4 regions of the Rhodococcus sp. GQ147 genome follow, and region 4 is predicted to be linked to each of the others. Evidence: riboswitches for the same ligand, from Rfam matches in the RefSeq annotation. Region 4 holds a riboswitch; each other region holds the start of a gene.
What was found. Region 4 has a riboswitch for thiamine pyrophosphate ahead of AC6CID_RS03770 (ABC transporter substrate-binding protein). Riboswitches for the same ligand answer to the same signal wherever they lie in the genome.
Positions count from the first base shown of each region.

Region 1: another riboswitch for thiamine pyrophosphate. It lies ahead of thiO (glycine oxidase ThiO); the one in region 4 lies ahead of AC6CID_RS03770 (ABC transporter substrate-binding protein).
Region 2: another riboswitch for thiamine pyrophosphate. It lies ahead of thiC (phosphomethylpyrimidine synthase ThiC); the one in region 4 lies ahead of AC6CID_RS03770 (ABC transporter substrate-binding protein).
Region 3: another riboswitch for thiamine pyrophosphate. It lies ahead of AC6CID_RS23620 (3-oxoacyl-ACP reductase); the one in region 4 lies ahead of AC6CID_RS03770 (ABC transporter substrate-binding protein).

Region 1 is NZ_JCAXDU010000031.1:31,550-35,518, reverse strand. Features, by position in the region: gene AC6CID_RS23945 (NUDIX hydrolase) at 1-466, shown strand, start outside; gene thiE (thiamine phosphate synthase) at 471-1,160, opposite strand; TPP riboswitch at 1,187-1,299, shown strand; gene thiO (glycine oxidase ThiO) at 1,296-2,360, shown strand; gene thiS (sulfur carrier protein ThiS) at 2,357-2,569, shown strand; gene AC6CID_RS23925 (thiazole synthase) at 2,562-3,347, shown strand; gene AC6CID_RS23920 (hypothetical protein) at 3,438-3,969, shown strand, end outside.
Region 2 is NZ_JCAXDU010000020.1:2,786-6,754, reverse strand. Features, by position in the region: gene thiC (phosphomethylpyrimidine synthase ThiC) at 1-1,613, opposite strand, end outside; TPP riboswitch at 1,612-1,721, opposite strand; gene AC6CID_RS20190 (hypothetical protein) at 1,825-2,238, opposite strand; partial or broken gene AC6CID_RS20185 (substrate-binding protein) at 2,358-3,624, shown strand.
Region 3 is NZ_JCAXDU010000030.1:8,444-12,412, reverse strand. Features, by position in the region: gene AC6CID_RS23630 (phosphodiesterase) at 1-404, shown strand, start outside; gene AC6CID_RS23625 (stealth family protein) at 401-1,873, opposite strand; TPP riboswitch at 2,160-2,251, shown strand; gene AC6CID_RS23620 (3-oxoacyl-ACP reductase) at 2,306-3,070, shown strand; gene AC6CID_RS23615 (LLM class flavin-dependent oxidoreductase) at 3,070-3,969, shown strand, end outside.
Region 4 is NZ_JCAXDU010000002.1:299,624-303,592, reverse strand. Features, by position in the region: gene AC6CID_RS03780 (ABC transporter ATP-binding protein) at 1-240, opposite strand, end outside; gene AC6CID_RS03775 (ABC transporter permease) at 237-1,022, opposite strand; gene AC6CID_RS03770 (ABC transporter substrate-binding protein) at 1,000-2,067, opposite strand; TPP riboswitch at 2,050-2,146, opposite strand; gene AC6CID_RS03765 (hypothetical protein) at 2,465-3,969, shown strand, end outside.

The DNA of each region.
Region 1 (3,969 bases), on a different contig from region 4:
ACCGGAGGTCGAGGCGATGCCGCTGCACAGCGGCTTCGCCGAGGCGTGGCCGTCGCTGCGCACCTCACCGGTACGCATGCTGCTCGACACCGCGAACGTGCTCGGAGCGAGCGGCCCCACCGGATGGTGGCGCGACCGCCCCGGCGCGACGAGCGCACTGCTCGCCGACCTCGCCGCGGTCCTGCCCCGCACCGTCGAAATTCCCGACGGGACGTTCGGCTGGGTCCCCCGCGTCGAAGCGGTCCTCGAAGGGCATGCCCGCGACGCGACGATCGACGACGTCCGGATCCCGGTGCACAGCGCGGACGGCAGCGGCGACGACGAACTGACCCGGCTGGCCTCCACCACGACGGCCGTGGTCGACCCCGGTGTGACGGTCGTGGTCACCGCGGATCGCGGTCTGCGCGCACGGTTGCCCGAGGGCACGATCGCGATGTCGCCCTCGGCCGTGCTGGGCTGGCTGTAACGCCTCAGGTCGGGAGTGCGGCCTTCAGCGCCGCCGCGGCTGCCCGCGGATCGGATGCCTTCGTGATCGCCCGGACCACCGCGACCCGCGTGGCACCGGCGTCGAGCACCTCGGGGAGTCGCTCGAGATCGATGCCGCCGATCGCGAACCACGGCCGTGCCGGCTGCGACTGCGTGACCTCGCGCGTCACCTCCAGCCCCGCTGCGGTCCGTCCCGGCTTGGTCGGTGTGTCCCACACCGGCCCGGATGCGAAGTAGTCGACGCCCTCCTCGATGTCGGCGAGCGCAGCCTGCGCGCGGCTCGACGTCGAGCGGCCGATGACGATCTCGTCGCCGAGGATCTGCCGCGCGTGCCGCACCGGCAGGTCGCCCTGACCGAGATGCAGGATGTCGGCGCCCGACGCGAGCGCGATGTCGGCGCGGTCGTTCACGGCCAGGAGCGCACCGTGGCGTGCACACGCCTCGCCGATGATCTCGAGGGCGGCGAGTTCCTCGCGTGCCTCGAGGCGTCCGAACTTCTTCTCGCCGGCCGAGTCCTTGTCGCGCAACTGGACGATGTCGACCCCACCGGCGAGGGCCTCCTCGACGAACCGTGCGAGGTCGCCGGTGTCCCGGCGAGCGTCGGTGCACAGATACAACCGGGCGGTCGCGAGGCGGCCGCGCGGGTCGGGATGGTTGCCGCGATAGGTGGTCACGACCAAGACGGTAGCCTCTAAGCAGAAAGTGACGACACGGGAGTCCCGAGGTTCGCGGGGCTGAGAGGGGGCCTGCCGGCCCCGACCGTTATGACCTGACCCGGATCATGCCGGCGCAGGGAGTGAGGTGGACCAATGGCAACTGTGGCCGTCGTGGGTGGCGGAGTGATCGGGCTGTCGATCGCATGGCGCGCGGCCCGCGCGGGACACGTCGTGACCGTGCACGACCCGAATCCTGGTAGCGGAGCCTCGTGGGTGGCCGGAGGAATGCTGGCACCGCTGTCCGAGGGCTGGCCCGGTGAGGACCACGTCCTGTCCCTGGGAGCGGCCTCCCTCGAACGCTGGCCCGGCTTCGCGGAGGCGCTGCGCACGGAGACCGGCGTCGATGTGTTCACCGCCCAGGCGTCCCTGACCGTCGCGCTCGATGCGGCCGATGCGGCCGACCTGCGGACCGTCGCCGAATGGGTGGGGGAGCAGGGGCACGAGATGCGGCTGCTCTCCCGCGCCGAGATCCGGGAGTTCGAGCCGTCCCTCGGTCCGAAGGTCCGTCTCGGACTCCTCGCCCCCACCGAGTCGTCGGTCGACAACCGTACGCTCGTCGACGCCCTGCGCGTCGCGGCCACCGCGGCCGGGGTGCGTTTCTCCGACGCCGCCGTCCACGATCTCGCCGACCTTCCCGACGATCAGGTGGTGCTCGCCGCCGGCTCGGCGTCGGCGCGACTGTGGCCGGGCCTTCCGGTCCGTCCGGTCAAGGGCGAGATCCTGCGCCTGCGGGTGCGGCCGGGCGCGACTCCGCCGCCGCAGCGCACCGTGCGCGCGAGTGTCCACGGACGCCCCGCCTATCTGGTGCCCCGCCACGACGGCCTCGTCGTGGGCGCCACACAGTACGAGGCGTCCGACACACAGGTCACGGTGGCCGGGGTGCGCGATCTGATCGCCGACGCCGAGAAGATCTTTCCTGCGCTCGGCGAGTACGAACTGTTCGAGGCGAGCGCGGGCCTGCGCCCGATGACCCCCGACAACCTGCCGCTGATCGGCCGGCTCTCCGATCGTGTCGTCGCCGCGACCGGCCACGGCCGCAACGGTGTGCTGCTCACGCCGCTCACCGTCGACGCGGTGCTCGCCGAACTCGGTGGGCGGTCGCTGGCCGACGCGCAGTACGCCTGTCCTGGACGAATTACGGAAGCGAGTGTGGGATGACGAACGTGTCCGTGGGCATCACCGTCAACGGTGAGGACAAGTACTACGACGCGGCCCCGACCGTGTCACAACTGCTGAACGAGCTCGGTCTGCCCGAGAAGGGCATCGCGGTCGCCGTCGACGGTGTCGTGTGCCCGCGCGGCCGCTGGTCGGAGCCGGTCACACGCGGAGCGAGCATCGAGATCCTCACGGCGGTCCAGGGTGGCTGACACACACGATCCCGGCGCCGACCTGCCGCAGCTGACCATCGCCGGCCGCACCTTCGGGTCGCGGCTGATCACCGGCACCGGTGGCGCGGCGAACCTGGCCGTGCTCGAGGAGGCACTCGTCGCGTCGGGCACCGAACTGACCACCGTCGCGATGCGCCGCGTCGACGCGGCCTCCGGAACCGGTGTCCTCGACCTGCTGCGCCGCCTCGGCATCGAACCGCTGCCGAACACTGCCGGGTGCCGCGGCGCGAAGGAAGCCGTGCTGACCGCGCAGCTCGGGCGGGAGGCGCTGGAGACCGACTGGGTGAAACTCGAGGTCATCGCCGACGAACGGACGCTGCTGCCCGACGCCATCGAACTCGTCTCCGCGGCCGAACAACTCGTCGACGACGGCTTCGTCGTCCTGCCGTACACGACCGACGATCCCGTCCTCGCGCGGCGCCTCGAGGACGTCGGTTGTGCCGCGGTGATGCCGCTCGGCTCGCCGATCGGGACCGGCCTCGGTATCTCGAACCCGCACCACATCGAGATGATCGTCGAGGCTGCGGGTGTGCCGGTGATCCTCGACGCGGGAATCGGAACCGCCTCCGACGCGGCGCTCGCGATGGAACTCGGTTGCGACGCCGTGCTGCTCGCGACCGCCGTCACCCGCGCGAAGGATCCGGCGCTGATGGCGTCGGCGATGCGTCACGCCGTCGAAGCGGGATTCCGTGCCCGGCACGCCGGCCGGATCCCGAAACGCTTCTGGGCCCAGGCATCTTCGCCGATGGAGCCGTGACCGGTACGGGAAACCCCTGAGCACCTTGGTGTTCAGGGGTTTCCGATTGTCACGCGACGGGTTACCGATCGGTCTGTACGATCCCCGGGCATGACAGTTGCACACAGAATTTTCGCTGCCGCCGCTGCCGGGCTCATGGGCACTGTCGTCGCCGTCGCGGCGCCGGGTGTCGCGGGCGCCCAGGAACCGTGTCAGATGGGCTGGTCGAACACCGGACCGAGGTCGTGCGCGACGACGGAGTTGTCCACGCCACCCGTGCTGACATTGGGCGACGGCATCTGCGCCGGCATCGTGCGCGCCGGTGGAACCGCCTTCGACGGCCCGCTCTACGAGTACTCCTCGGCGCCGGGTGCCACCCACGGGATCGAACTGCGGATCACGCAGGGCTACTCGCTTCTCGGCGAGTGGACGCCGAGCATCCTGAACTGCGACGTCACCGTCGCTTTCGACTGGCACAACCTCGACACCGGTGCCCGCGGTACGGAGACCCGCTTCGTGCCGGCCTTCCACACGAGCACCCGGCCGTTGGTCATGCACGTGTTCCCCGGGCCCGGCCGCGTCGCCCTGACGATGCGTACCGAGCGACCGAGCATCCCGGTCACCACCGAGGTCTTCGTCCCCT
Region 2 (3,969 bases), on a different contig from region 4:
GTCCGGATGTCTTGGGAGATACGCATCGAGCAGAACTTCGGCCCACACATCGAGCAGAAGTGCGCTGTCTTGGCCGGTTCGGCCGGAAGCGTCTCGTCATGGAACTGCTCGGCCGTATCCGGATCCAGCGACAGAGCGAACTGATCCCGCCACCGAAACTCGAAACGCGCCTTCGACAACGCGTCGTCACGCTCGACGGCACCGGGATGGCCCTTGGCGATGTCGGCGGCATGAGCGGCGATCTTGTACGTGATGACCCCGGTCTTCACGTCGTCCCGATTCGGCAGTCCCAGATGCTCCTTCGGGGTGACATAACACAGCATCGCGGTGCCATGGCGGGCGATCTCGGTGGCCCCGATCGCGGAGGTGATGTGGTCGTAGCCCGGAGCAATGTCGGTCACCAGCGGCCCCAGGGTGTAGAAAGGCGCTCCATGACATAGCTTCTGCTGACGCTCCACATTTTCCCGCACCCGATGGATCGGGATGTGGCCAGGGCCTTCGACCATCACCTGAACGTCGTGAGCCCAGGCACGGGTGGTCAGTTCGGCAAGAGTGTCCAGTTCGGCGTACTGCGCGGCGTCATTGGCGTCGGCGATCGACCCCGGTCGCAGCCCGTCCCCGAGGGAAAATGCCACGTCGTAGCGGGCGAAGATCTCACACAGTTCGTCGAAGTGGGTGTAGAGAAAATTTTCCTCGTGATGGGCGAGGCACCAACCGGCCATGATCGACCCACCTCGGGAGACGATGCCGGTGAGCCGCTCGGCCGTGAGCGGTACGTAGCGCAGCAGCACTCCGGCGTGGATGGTCATGTAGTCCACACCCTGCTCACACTGCTCGATCACGGTGTCGCGGAAGATCTCCCACGTCAGCGCATCGGCCTGGCCGGCGACCTTCTCCAGAGCCTGGTAGATCGGCACCGTGCCGATCGGCACCGGGGAGTTGCGAATGATCCATTCTCGGGTGGTGTGGATATCTTCGCCGGTGGACAGGTCCATCACAGTGTCCGCGCCCCAACGGGTGGCCCAGCGCATCTTGTCGACTTCGTCGACGATGGAGCTGGTCACCGCTGAGTTGCCGATGTTGGCATTGATCTTCACCAGGAAGGACTTGCCGATGATCATCGGCTCGGACTCGGGGTGGTTGACGTTGGCGGGGATGATCGCCCGACCCGCCGCCACCTCCGAGCGCACCAGTTCCACGTCGCAGTTCTCCCGCAGCGCCACGAACCGCATTTCCTGGGTGATGATCCCCGCCCGGGCATAGTGCATCTGCGTGACCGTCCGGCCTGTCTTCGCTCGCACCGGGACAGGTCGGGGCCCCTTCCACTCCTGGGACGCCTCTCCACGCCGCACAGCCGAGCGGCCATCGTCGAGCAGATCCCGCTCTCGCCCCGGGTAGTGCTCGACGTCGCCGCGAGCAGCAATCCAGTCGGCGCGCGTCGGCGGGAGCCCGACCAGCGGATCGCTACCGGGACCTGCAGTGCGGTAGACCTGCAGCGGCGGGTTCGGCACCCCGCCGGGAGAGTCGTTCAAGCGGATCTCTGTGACAGGTACACGCAGGTCGTGTTCCTCGTCGTGGACATAGCTCAGGGCATGCGAATTGGATGCACTCATCGGAATCGTTCCTACTTCCTTCGCCGGCATTACCCGGGCAGGTTCGACGGTCGCAGGCTGCCTCAGCCCGATCTCAGCCCCTGCAATAGGGCTCCCGTGGGGACGTCACAGACCCTAACACCCGACTCGTCTCGCTGCAGATGTAGCTGGTCCGGTCGTCGGAGCGGTGCGAAGTCGGCCCGTCCTGTGCGAGCTACGAGGAGGTACTCTTCTATACGTCATCGACTGTTGACTCGAGGAGATCGGGATCTTGTCCGCACAGCTGGCCTTCGATGCCCTCGCTGACCCTGTGCGGTGAGCCATTCTCACTGTGCTGGCAGAGCGCGATGAGTGCAGTGTCAATGAACTGGTCGACCAGATCGACAGCGTGGGACGCACCGGCGTTTCGAACCACCTCCGGATCCTGCGGCACGCGGGATTGGTCACCGAACGCAAGGCCGGACGCTTCCGTTTCTACTCGATCGACCCGGCCGGTCCCGCCCGGGACGTCATCGCGATGTTGCAGGAAGTGTTTCGAGGAGCCCTGGTAGATGCCGTCGAGGCTGCCGATCGCACCGCTGCCACCGATACATCTCTGTGACGTGCATAGCTTCCAGGAAACACGGTGACCCAGGTCGTACTGCACGCGGAAGAGTGGACCGCATCCCCACCCTCGGTGGCCTACAGCCTTTCGGAGCAGGCGAAGAGGCGGGATGGCTGTTCGGCGGGGTATGCGATCGGGTCGAACCCGGCGCTGCCGTGCGTATGGCGGTCCACCTCAGCGGTTCCGGCGCAGAACCGGTCGAGATTCTCGGCCGTATCGCTGCTGCGCGTCCGTATGTGTACCTCGATATCGTGCACGACCAGCCTTGGCGGGGGCTTATCAAACTTCGTTTCGGAGCCGCCGATGGAGGCACGAGAGTTCGGCTCATCGCCGAACTCGACCAGCCCGGATTGGAATGGTTGATGCGGCGTCGAGGGTTCCCTACCGCTCGAAACGCCTCGCCCCATCCCCGTCTGGGCTTGTTGACGTCGAAATCCGGACCCTGCAGCCCCTTCGCTACCTCAATCGACAACGCTGCCATGCTGGCGCTCGAGGAAATCAATGCCGAGGGTGGCATTCATGGCCGACGGGTCGAGTTGATCGTGGGCGATGACGCCACAGACCCGGAGACCGGCGTCATGGAAGCGCGGCGACTCGTTCAGGCAGGCTGCCGGACCATCCTGATCGCCACCACATCGGCTACCTATACCGCAGTTGCCGAGGCGCTCGGCGATGCACCCGTGCTGCTGGTGCAGCCGGTCATGAACGAAGGAGGCAGCGGCGGTCGTCTCCGTCTCCAACTCGGGGAGCGGCCGGGCGATCAGTTGGCAACAGCTACGAAACCACTCACGCAGATGGAGGGGGTGCGACGATCGTTTCTGGCCGGCAACGATTATTGTTGGCCGCGAACGACACATGGCTTGGCTCGCCAACTGTTGCCCCGGTACGGCGCCCGAATCGTCGGTGAAGAGTTCGCATCGATGAGGACTCGAGACTTCGCTCAGATCGTCGAATCGATTCAGAAATCGGGAGCCGACATCGTCCCTCGTCGGATCTGATGCTGTTGAGTTCGAACGTCAGTGTTATGCAATGGGGTTGCGGGATCGGTGCATAACACTGGCGCCGGCATTGGAAGAGTCCATGCTGACGTACATCAGCGACGAAGCAGCCCGTGGTCTGCACTCCGTCTCGGGGTATTTCCAAGGATTACAAACGGAGGGCAACGCCTCGTTTCTGAGGAGGTACCGGGCGCAATTCGGTCCTTGGGCACCGCCGCTGTCGACGTTGAGCGAGTCTGTGTTCGAGGCAGTTCACATATGGTGGCAGGCTGCCCGGAAAGCGGAGGATAGCGAGCGGATCGCCGCGGCAATGCGTCACGGGGAGTTCCAGCTACCGCGGGGTACTGTCACTTTGAGCGAGGACCGACTCGGGCAGCAGCTGCATGTGACGAAAGCGGCTGGCACGGAACTGTATCCCGCCATCGGATAGGCCGAGACCACGCGTGCTGGTACAGAAGACGAGGGCATCGATCTCGGTCATATCGATGTGGCCACTCCGTCTACATCCTCGTTCCCGGCCGGGCGGATGTGCGACCAGCGAGTGCAACTCGGAGTCGTCGGCGCATCAGTGTCGCCAGGATTGTTTCCGGTTACGACCAGGCCTCGCGTTATCGTCATTCGACGCGATGTCGATGCCGGTCAGGGCGACGATTACCGCTGCCAGATCCTCCTCTGTGGGATCGGGACCGGATGCGGAGGTCGAGATTTTCTGCGAGATCTGTTGCCCTCTCGGGGGTGGCTCTGCCTTCATTCTCCTCTTCTTTCTTGGTGACTT
Region 3 (3,969 bases), on a different contig from region 4:
ATCATCCGCCCGTGCCGAGCGTGTTCGACATGGCTGTCCTCGTCGAACTGCGCGACCAGGCCGGTCTCGCCGAAGTGCTGCGCGGCACCGATGTCCGCGCCATCCTCGGCGGTCACCTGCACTACTCGACCTCGGCCACGTTCGCGGGCATCCCGGTGTCCGTCGCCTCGTCGACCTGCTACACGCAGGACCTGAACGTCCCGGTCGGTTCGCAGCGCGGGCACGACGGCGCGCAGGGTTTCAACCTCGTGCACGTCTATCCCGACACGATCGTGCACTCCGTGGTGCCCAGCGGAAGTTACGCCACCGCCGGGCAGCCCCACACGGCCGAGGACGCGGCGCGGCGTCTGGCCGAAGCCGGCATCCGCATCCCCGAGAACCCCGACCTCACCGTTCGGATCTAACCGACGTCCGGTCGGCCCGGGTGGCCGGTCTCCCAGGGTGCCGGGATCGGGTAGTACCGCTCCAGGAACTGCGTGACCTTCGCGGTGCGCAGCTCCAGGTCGACCTCGGGCGTGCTGCCGTCGTTGAGGCAGAACAGGTCGAGATTGCGGCGCGCCAGGATCGTGTCCAGATGTCGCAGACCGGACTTCACAGTGGTGTCGACGTACTCCACCTTCGCCGTGGTCTGCTGCACCGCGCGGCCGGTCAGCAGCGTGTAGTAGTGGTAGAAGGAGTTCGTCACCGAGATGTTGTCGGCCGCCCGGAACGGGCTCGCCGCCGTCGCAGCGAACTCGTCCCCGAACTCGCGTTCCATCTCCGCCATGATCGACCTGCGCAACGGGACCGGGGTGTGTTCGAGGTGCCGAGTGATGGTGACCCCGAAGCGATCCTGCAGGAGCTTGCGGTTCATGCGGGCGGAGTTCTCGAATCCGCTGCGCGACGGGTCGTTCCGACCCAGCCCGATCCGCACGTCGCACTCGATGAACTTGCTGACACCCCCGCCGGAGAAGAACAGGCTCGGGCTCACCCGGCGACCGAAGAACATGTCGTCGTTCGAGTACAGGAAGTGCTCGGACAGCCCCGGGATGTGGTGCAGTTGCGACTCGACCGCCATCGAGTTGTAGGTGGGCAGCGCTGACGGGTCGGCGAAGAACTCCTCGCTCCGCACGAACGTCACACGCGGGTCGTCGGCGAGCCACGCCGGTCGCGGCGAGTCGGTGGCGACGAAGATCCGCCGCACCCACGGCGCGTACATGTGGACCGAACGCAGGGCGTACTTGAGTTCGTTGATCTGCCGGTAGCGCGCCGGCGTGTCGTCACCTTCGCCGACGACGTAGTTCTGCATCAGCTTTGCGCGCTTGGCCTGGAACGACTTCGACGACCCGTCCACCCACGAGAACACGAGGTCGATCTCGAACGGGATGTCGCCGGGGTGGCGGTCGAACATGCCCTCGATCGTGGGCCACAGCTGTCCGTACCGCTCGACCGTCGTCCGGCGCATCTCGTCGCGCAGGGCGACCGTGCGGGTGAGGGCGTTCGGACGAGGCATGATCACCTCGTCGTCGGTGTAGGTCCACAGCTCGATGTCCACACCGTTCGACGCGCCGTACCGCAACCCGCTGGTCAGCTCGACGCGCGGGCGGAACAGCCGGAACACCCGGTCCTTCCTGTCGCGCGAGAGCCGACCGTCCGCCACCGGAACCGGGCGTCGCTTGGAGCCGACAGCCTTCGAGTAGAACGGCTCGTCGGCGCATCCCTCGGCGAGCGCGGCACGCAATCTCTTCCGATCGGCACGGTCGATCGCCAGGATCGGGCGGTCGCTGTCGTCGCGGACGAGCAGGTAGTCGATGTGCGCCCGGTCGAGGGCGCGGCGCAGGAGCAGTACGTCCTCGATCTGCGCTTCGTCGGGCGTCGTGGTGGTGATGGGGATCGCGTAGCGATCCTCGAACCATACGACGTCCTCGTGGCGCGCGGGTCCGCGGACCGGGGCACGGTCGAACGGCGGGGCGTCTCCGACCTGCTGGGAAAGGGAGACGTAGGGAGCGTTGTAGGGGGCCGGCGTGTGCGTCGGAATCTCCTTTCACGGGTCGGGGCAGGAAAGGCTCATTTTAACGCCGATCTGAGCTAAGTTCCCGGGTCGGTGATGTGACGATCCGATGAATGCCGACGCCGACAGTCTCGACGGGGTCGAGATCCCGAGGTGTAACCTGTGCGCAGGACTCGACACGGGGTGCCGGACACGGCTGAGAGAACACCCGTCGAACCTGATCTCGATTATGCGAGCGAAGGGATGCCGAGCCGGCGCCGGGCCACAGGTCTGTCGCCCTCACGCACCCTTCCCGACACAGGGAAGGCACAGAAGATGTCATTGCAGAACCAGGTCGTCCTCGTCACCGGTGCCGGGCGCGGCCTCGGCCACAGCATCGCGCAGGCGTTCGCCGACGAAGGAGCCGCCGTCGTTCTCGATTACCGGCGCAGCGGCGAGGGCGCTCACGAACTGGCCGACAAGATCGGACCCGAGCGGGCCGTCGCGCTGAAGGCCGATGTCACCGACCGCGCCGAGGTCGAGTCGCTGTTCGCGCGGGCCCGCGAGCACTTCGGGCGACCCGTCACCACGGTCGTCAACAACGCCCTGCCCGACTTCTCGTTCAACGGCGACGCCCGCGTCAAGGCGGACGAGATCGGATACGCCGAATTCGGTGCCCAGTTCGACGGGGTCGTCGGTGGTGCCGTCAACGTCATCCAGGCCGCGCTGCCGGGCATGCGGGAAGCCGGCGGCGGCAGCGTCGTCAACATCGGCACCAACCTGTTCCAGCACCCCGTCGTCCCGTACCACGACTACACCGCCGCCAAGGCCGCGCTGCTGTCGCTGACCCGCACCTTCGCCGCCGACCTCGGCCCCGACGGGATCCGCGTCAACATGGTCTCCGGTGGTCTGCTGCGCACGACCGACGCATCGTCGGCGACCCCCGAAGCGGTGTTCGACCTCATCGCGTCGTCGACGCCGCTGCGGAAGGTCACCACCCCCGAGGATTTCGCGGCCGCGGTGCTGTTCTTCGCCTCCGACTGGTCGCGGGCCGTCACCGGGCAGAACCTGGTGGTCGACGGGGGACTGGTGATGAACTGATGACCGGACCACGCACCCTCCACCTCAACGCCTTCCTCTACGGCGTCGGGCACCACTCGTCGGCATGGCGGCATCCCGACTCCGCGGCCGAACGCATCGGCGACATCACGTATTTCGAGGAACTCGCACGCACCGCCGAACGCGGATGTCTCGACGCGGTGTTCTTCGCCGACGGTCACAGCGTCAACCCGAAGTACACAGCGGGCACCACCTGGTTCCTCGAACCGCTCACCGCACTGTCGGCGATGGCCCGCGCGACCGAGCGCATCGGTCTGGTCACCACCGTTTCTGCAAGCTTCTTCACGCCGTTCCACGCGGCACGGATGCTGGCCTCACTCGACCACATCAGTGGTGGCCGCGTAGGAGCCAACATCGTCACCTCGATGTTCGACGAGGAAGCGCGCAACCACGGATTCGACGCGCTCCCGCCGCACACGGAGCGATATGCCCGGGCGGAAGAGTTCATCGAAGTGCTCTGCGCACTGTGGGATTCGTGGGACGACGGCGGTGTCCTCGTCGACCGGGCCGGCGGCAGGTTCCTGGACTCCTCCGCGATCCGTCCGATCCATCACCGGGGCAAGCACTTCCGCGTCGACGGTCCCCTGACCGTGCCGCGGTGCCCGCAAGGCCGACCCGTGCTGTTCCAGGCGGGGGCGTCGGAGACCGGGCGCAACCTGGCGGCCCGCCACGCCGAGGCCGTCTACTCCGTCGCGTGGGACATCACTGCGGCGCTCGAGTACGCCACCGACCTGCGCGCGCGGATCGCCGCGGCCGGCAGGGATCCCGGTACGGTCGCCATCCTGCCCGGGCTCGTCACCTACGTCGGTCGCAGCGAGGAGGAGGCGTGGGCGAAGAAGACGGAACTCGATGCGCTCCTCGACGTAGATGCTGCCATCACC
Region 4 (3,969 bases):
CAGGTCCTTCTGCGGCATCAGCGCGACCTGCCCGGGTGCCGCGGGGGAGTCGCCGACGAGAACCTCTCCGGTGTCGGGTTGCTCGAGTCCCGCGACGATCGAGAACAGCGTCGACTTGCCGCACCCACTCGGCCCGATGAGGGACACGAACTCGCCGGGCTCCACAGCACAGTCGATGCCGTCGATCACCGCCCGGTCGCCGTACGACTTGTGGACCGAGGCCACCGTCACCGCATTCATCTCTCACCCCTCGTGAGCGCCCACGGCGCGACCATCCGTTCGACGACGAACGTCAGCGCGTACAGCAGGAGTGACAGAGCAGCGGTCACCACTACGGCAGCGAGCACGAGATCGGTGCGGAACGAGTTCTTCTGCGTGCTCATGTAGATGCCCAGACCGGATGTCGCGCCGACGTATTCGGCGAACACCGCACCCACGACGGCGTAGGTGATGCCGATCCGCAGGGCGGTGAAGAAGCGGGGGAGCGCGGATGGCAGGCGCACGTAACGGAACTGCTGCCACCGCGACGCGCCCATACTGCGTAGCAACGCGCCCGCCTCCCGGTCGGCCGCCGCGAACCCTTCGAGCAGCCCGATCGCGACGGGGAAGAACGTCACCAGCGCGATGACGAGGATCTTCGGTAGCAGTCCGAAACCGAACCAGATGATCATCAACGGCGCGATCGCGATGATCGGCAGGGTCTGCGACACCACGAACAACGGCACGAGGGCCCGCCGCAACCAAGGCGAGAAGTCTACGACGATCGCGAGGGCCCACGCCAGTGCCAGCGACACGGCGAACCCGACCATCGTGACCTGCAGAGTGGACCAGGCGTGCCCGGCGATGTCGACGCGATGAGACCACCCCTGCGTGAGAACGCGTGCGGGGGAGGGCAACACCTGCGGGCGGACACCGCTCACCACGACGTACGACTGCCAGATCGCGACCAGAGCCCCGGCGATGAGCAGCGCGGGAAGGAGCCGACGTGCGCGGCCGATGCTATCGGTCTTCGAGGTAGTCATCGGTGACATAGGTCGACCAGTCCGGCTCGGTCGTCAACGGGCTGCCGTCGGGTCCGGACAGCACGCCGTTCTCGTACAGGAACCGGGCATAGCCCGACCATTTCCCGGCGTCGAGGACTCCGACGGCGCCGGAGGCGTCACGCATGTACTCGGCGGCGAGCATGCGCTGGCTCTCGTAGACGAGTTCCTCGTCGGGGAAGGCCCCGGGGTTCGCCTCGAGCAGAGCCCGGGCTCCACGATCGGGGTCGTCGGCGGCGATCCGGTAACCCTGGTGCAGCGCCTGCACGAAAGCGCGTGCCTGCTCCGGGTTCTCCGTCATCCAGTCCTCGTTGCCGTCGACGACGATCGCGTACGCGTCGGGGAAGCCGTAGTCGGTGAAGCCGAAGTACCGCATGGGCAGGCCGCGGTGCTCGGCCTCGAGACCCTCCCACGCCAGGTACGACACGGTGAAGTCGGCGGTCGACGAGTAGACGGCCTCGTACGACGACGTCCCGAGCGTCACGTTCTCGAACTCACCGCGACCACCGTCGTTGCGGATCACTTCGGCGAGCATCTCGTCCTCACCAGGGTTGGCGAAGCCCGCGAAGGTCTTGCCGTCGAGATCCGCCGGCCGCGTGATCTCGGCGTTGTCGGCCCGCACGGCGATCCCCGTCGCCCAGTGCTGCAGCGGTGCGAGGACCGCGACGGTCCGGGACCCGGCGGCTCTGGCGATGGTCGATGTGGCGTGCGTGGAGATTCCGAACTCGGCGCTACCCGCGTCGACGAGGGTGTCGGGGGTCGCGTTGTTGTACGGCAGGATCTCGACGTCGAGACCCGCATCGGCGAACAGACCTTCCTGCTGCGCCACGTACAGGCCGGTGTGATTGGTGTTGGGCGTCCAGTCCAACGCGAATCGGATGGTGTCGCTCCCGGAATCGGACGAGCACCCGACGACCGCGGAGAGTGCGGCGACGAGGGTGAGCAGTCCGGCGAGAGTCCGCCGCGCCTTCACTGCGCGGGCAGGGGACGGATCGATGTGGGTACAGGCGTGGTCATGTCGGGACATCCCTTCGTCAGCATTACCTGGTCAGGTTCGACGGGTGTGATCTCAGCCCCGCTCGTGCGGAGCACCCCGTGTCACGGGCGACCCTAGCACCATGCCCTCCTGGGGCCGCCGGGACGGGAGCAGAACGGAAGATGTGACCCGAAGTTACGGAAATGCCCAGGTCAGGATGTCACCCTCACATTTCACCCGCAACGGAAGGATCGAAGATCCCGACTCTTCGAGTGATGGTCCCTGCCACCTCCCCCGAACGGCAGGGACCGTCGCTCTGCGCATGTCTCTCCCTTGCGCGGACGATGAAGGGCCGTCGGTGAACTCCGACGGGTCCGTTCTTCTGTTGTTTCCGTAGACCCGACTCCCGCAACGGTGTTCAATACGCACGAACCGATCGGGGGATGGGATGCGCGCAATGATGGGCGCCGCGATGGCTGCGGCGGTGATGGGAAGTGTCCTGACGGCATCGGTGGTGTCGGCGGAGACGAGCGGACGCACCGAAATGCCGTATGACTCGTCGGCGCCGCTGGCCGGCGAGGTGCTCGGGTCCGTGGTGTCGATACCCGTGCCGCTGCCGGCGGAAGCGGGACCGCGACCCGCCGCGTGCGACCGGTTGTCGTATCTGCGGTGGCGGTCGGCCGACGGACCGGAGAGTTCGGCCGACGCCGACCGGATCCTCGTCGCCCAGCCCGGGATCTTCGAGGGAGCGGGCGCGTTCGAGAGCGTCGCGCGCAACACCGTCGTCGCGGCCGCGGCCCGTGGTGCCCACGTCGAGTTCTGGGCACTCGACCGGCGATCGAACTGCCTCGAGGACCACACCGGTACCCGGGCGGCACTGCGGACGGGTTCGCTCGACACCGCGACCGACTACTACTTCCGCGGTGCCGAAGTGGACGGGCGACGATTCGCCGGCCACGCGAGCGGCGCCGACGTCGCGTGGCTCTCGCATGTCGGCATCGAGCAGACGCTGCGCGACCAGTACGACCTGCTGCGTCACGAACTCTCCGACCCGGAACTGCGGAAACGGAAAGTGTTGTGCGGCGGACATTCTCTCGGTGGTTTCATCACCGGCTACTTCGCGGAATGGGACTTCGACGGAGATCCCGCCACCACGGGCGACGCCGGTTACAACCAGTGCGGCGGGTACTTTGCGCTCGATACGGTGATCGAGGCGGGAGCGCCCTCCCCCGGGCAGAGTGCCCTCCCGGATCTGCCCGAAGCGGTCTCGGCGCCAGTCGATGCGTTCTTCGGCTCCATCTCGACGGCATCGCCGGTGCTGGCACTTCCCACGGTCATCAATCCCGAGACGACGAATCTGCTCGCACTCACCGGACTCGCCGCGCGACTGGACCCGGACAGCACCGACGGCATTGTCCCGCGCATGCCCGACAACCCGAACATCGACTGGACGTTGCGCACTCTGTTGTCGGGGGACTACGCGATGTTCGCGACGGGCGACCCGGATGTGCGGACGTTGAACGCGACCAACGAGGCGGTGCTCGGCGCGATCCTCGACGACAATTCGCAACCGCTGGGGTTCCTGCAGGTGAGCGTCGGATTCATTACCGGGGCGCCCGTGCGCGACAAGCTGTTTCCTGTTCCCGCCACGCCGGAGGTGCTCGGGTCGGGATTCTTCGGCGATGCGCTCAAGGCGTCGCCGGCGGTGTTCGCGGATCCGGGAGTCGTCTACCGGTGGCTCGACTACGACGAGGTGGGCACTGGGGCGTCGTCACCCGACGAGGCGCGGTACACCGATCGGGGGAGCGAGGTGACGTCGATCGCGGAGCTGGCGCGGAATCTGTCGGAGCCACCACTGGATTTCACCGAGTGGTACTTCCCGTCGAGGCTTCCGTTCGACCTCGCATCGGCGACCCGCTTCGAAGGGCATCTCCACCGCGACGGTGTCGCGCG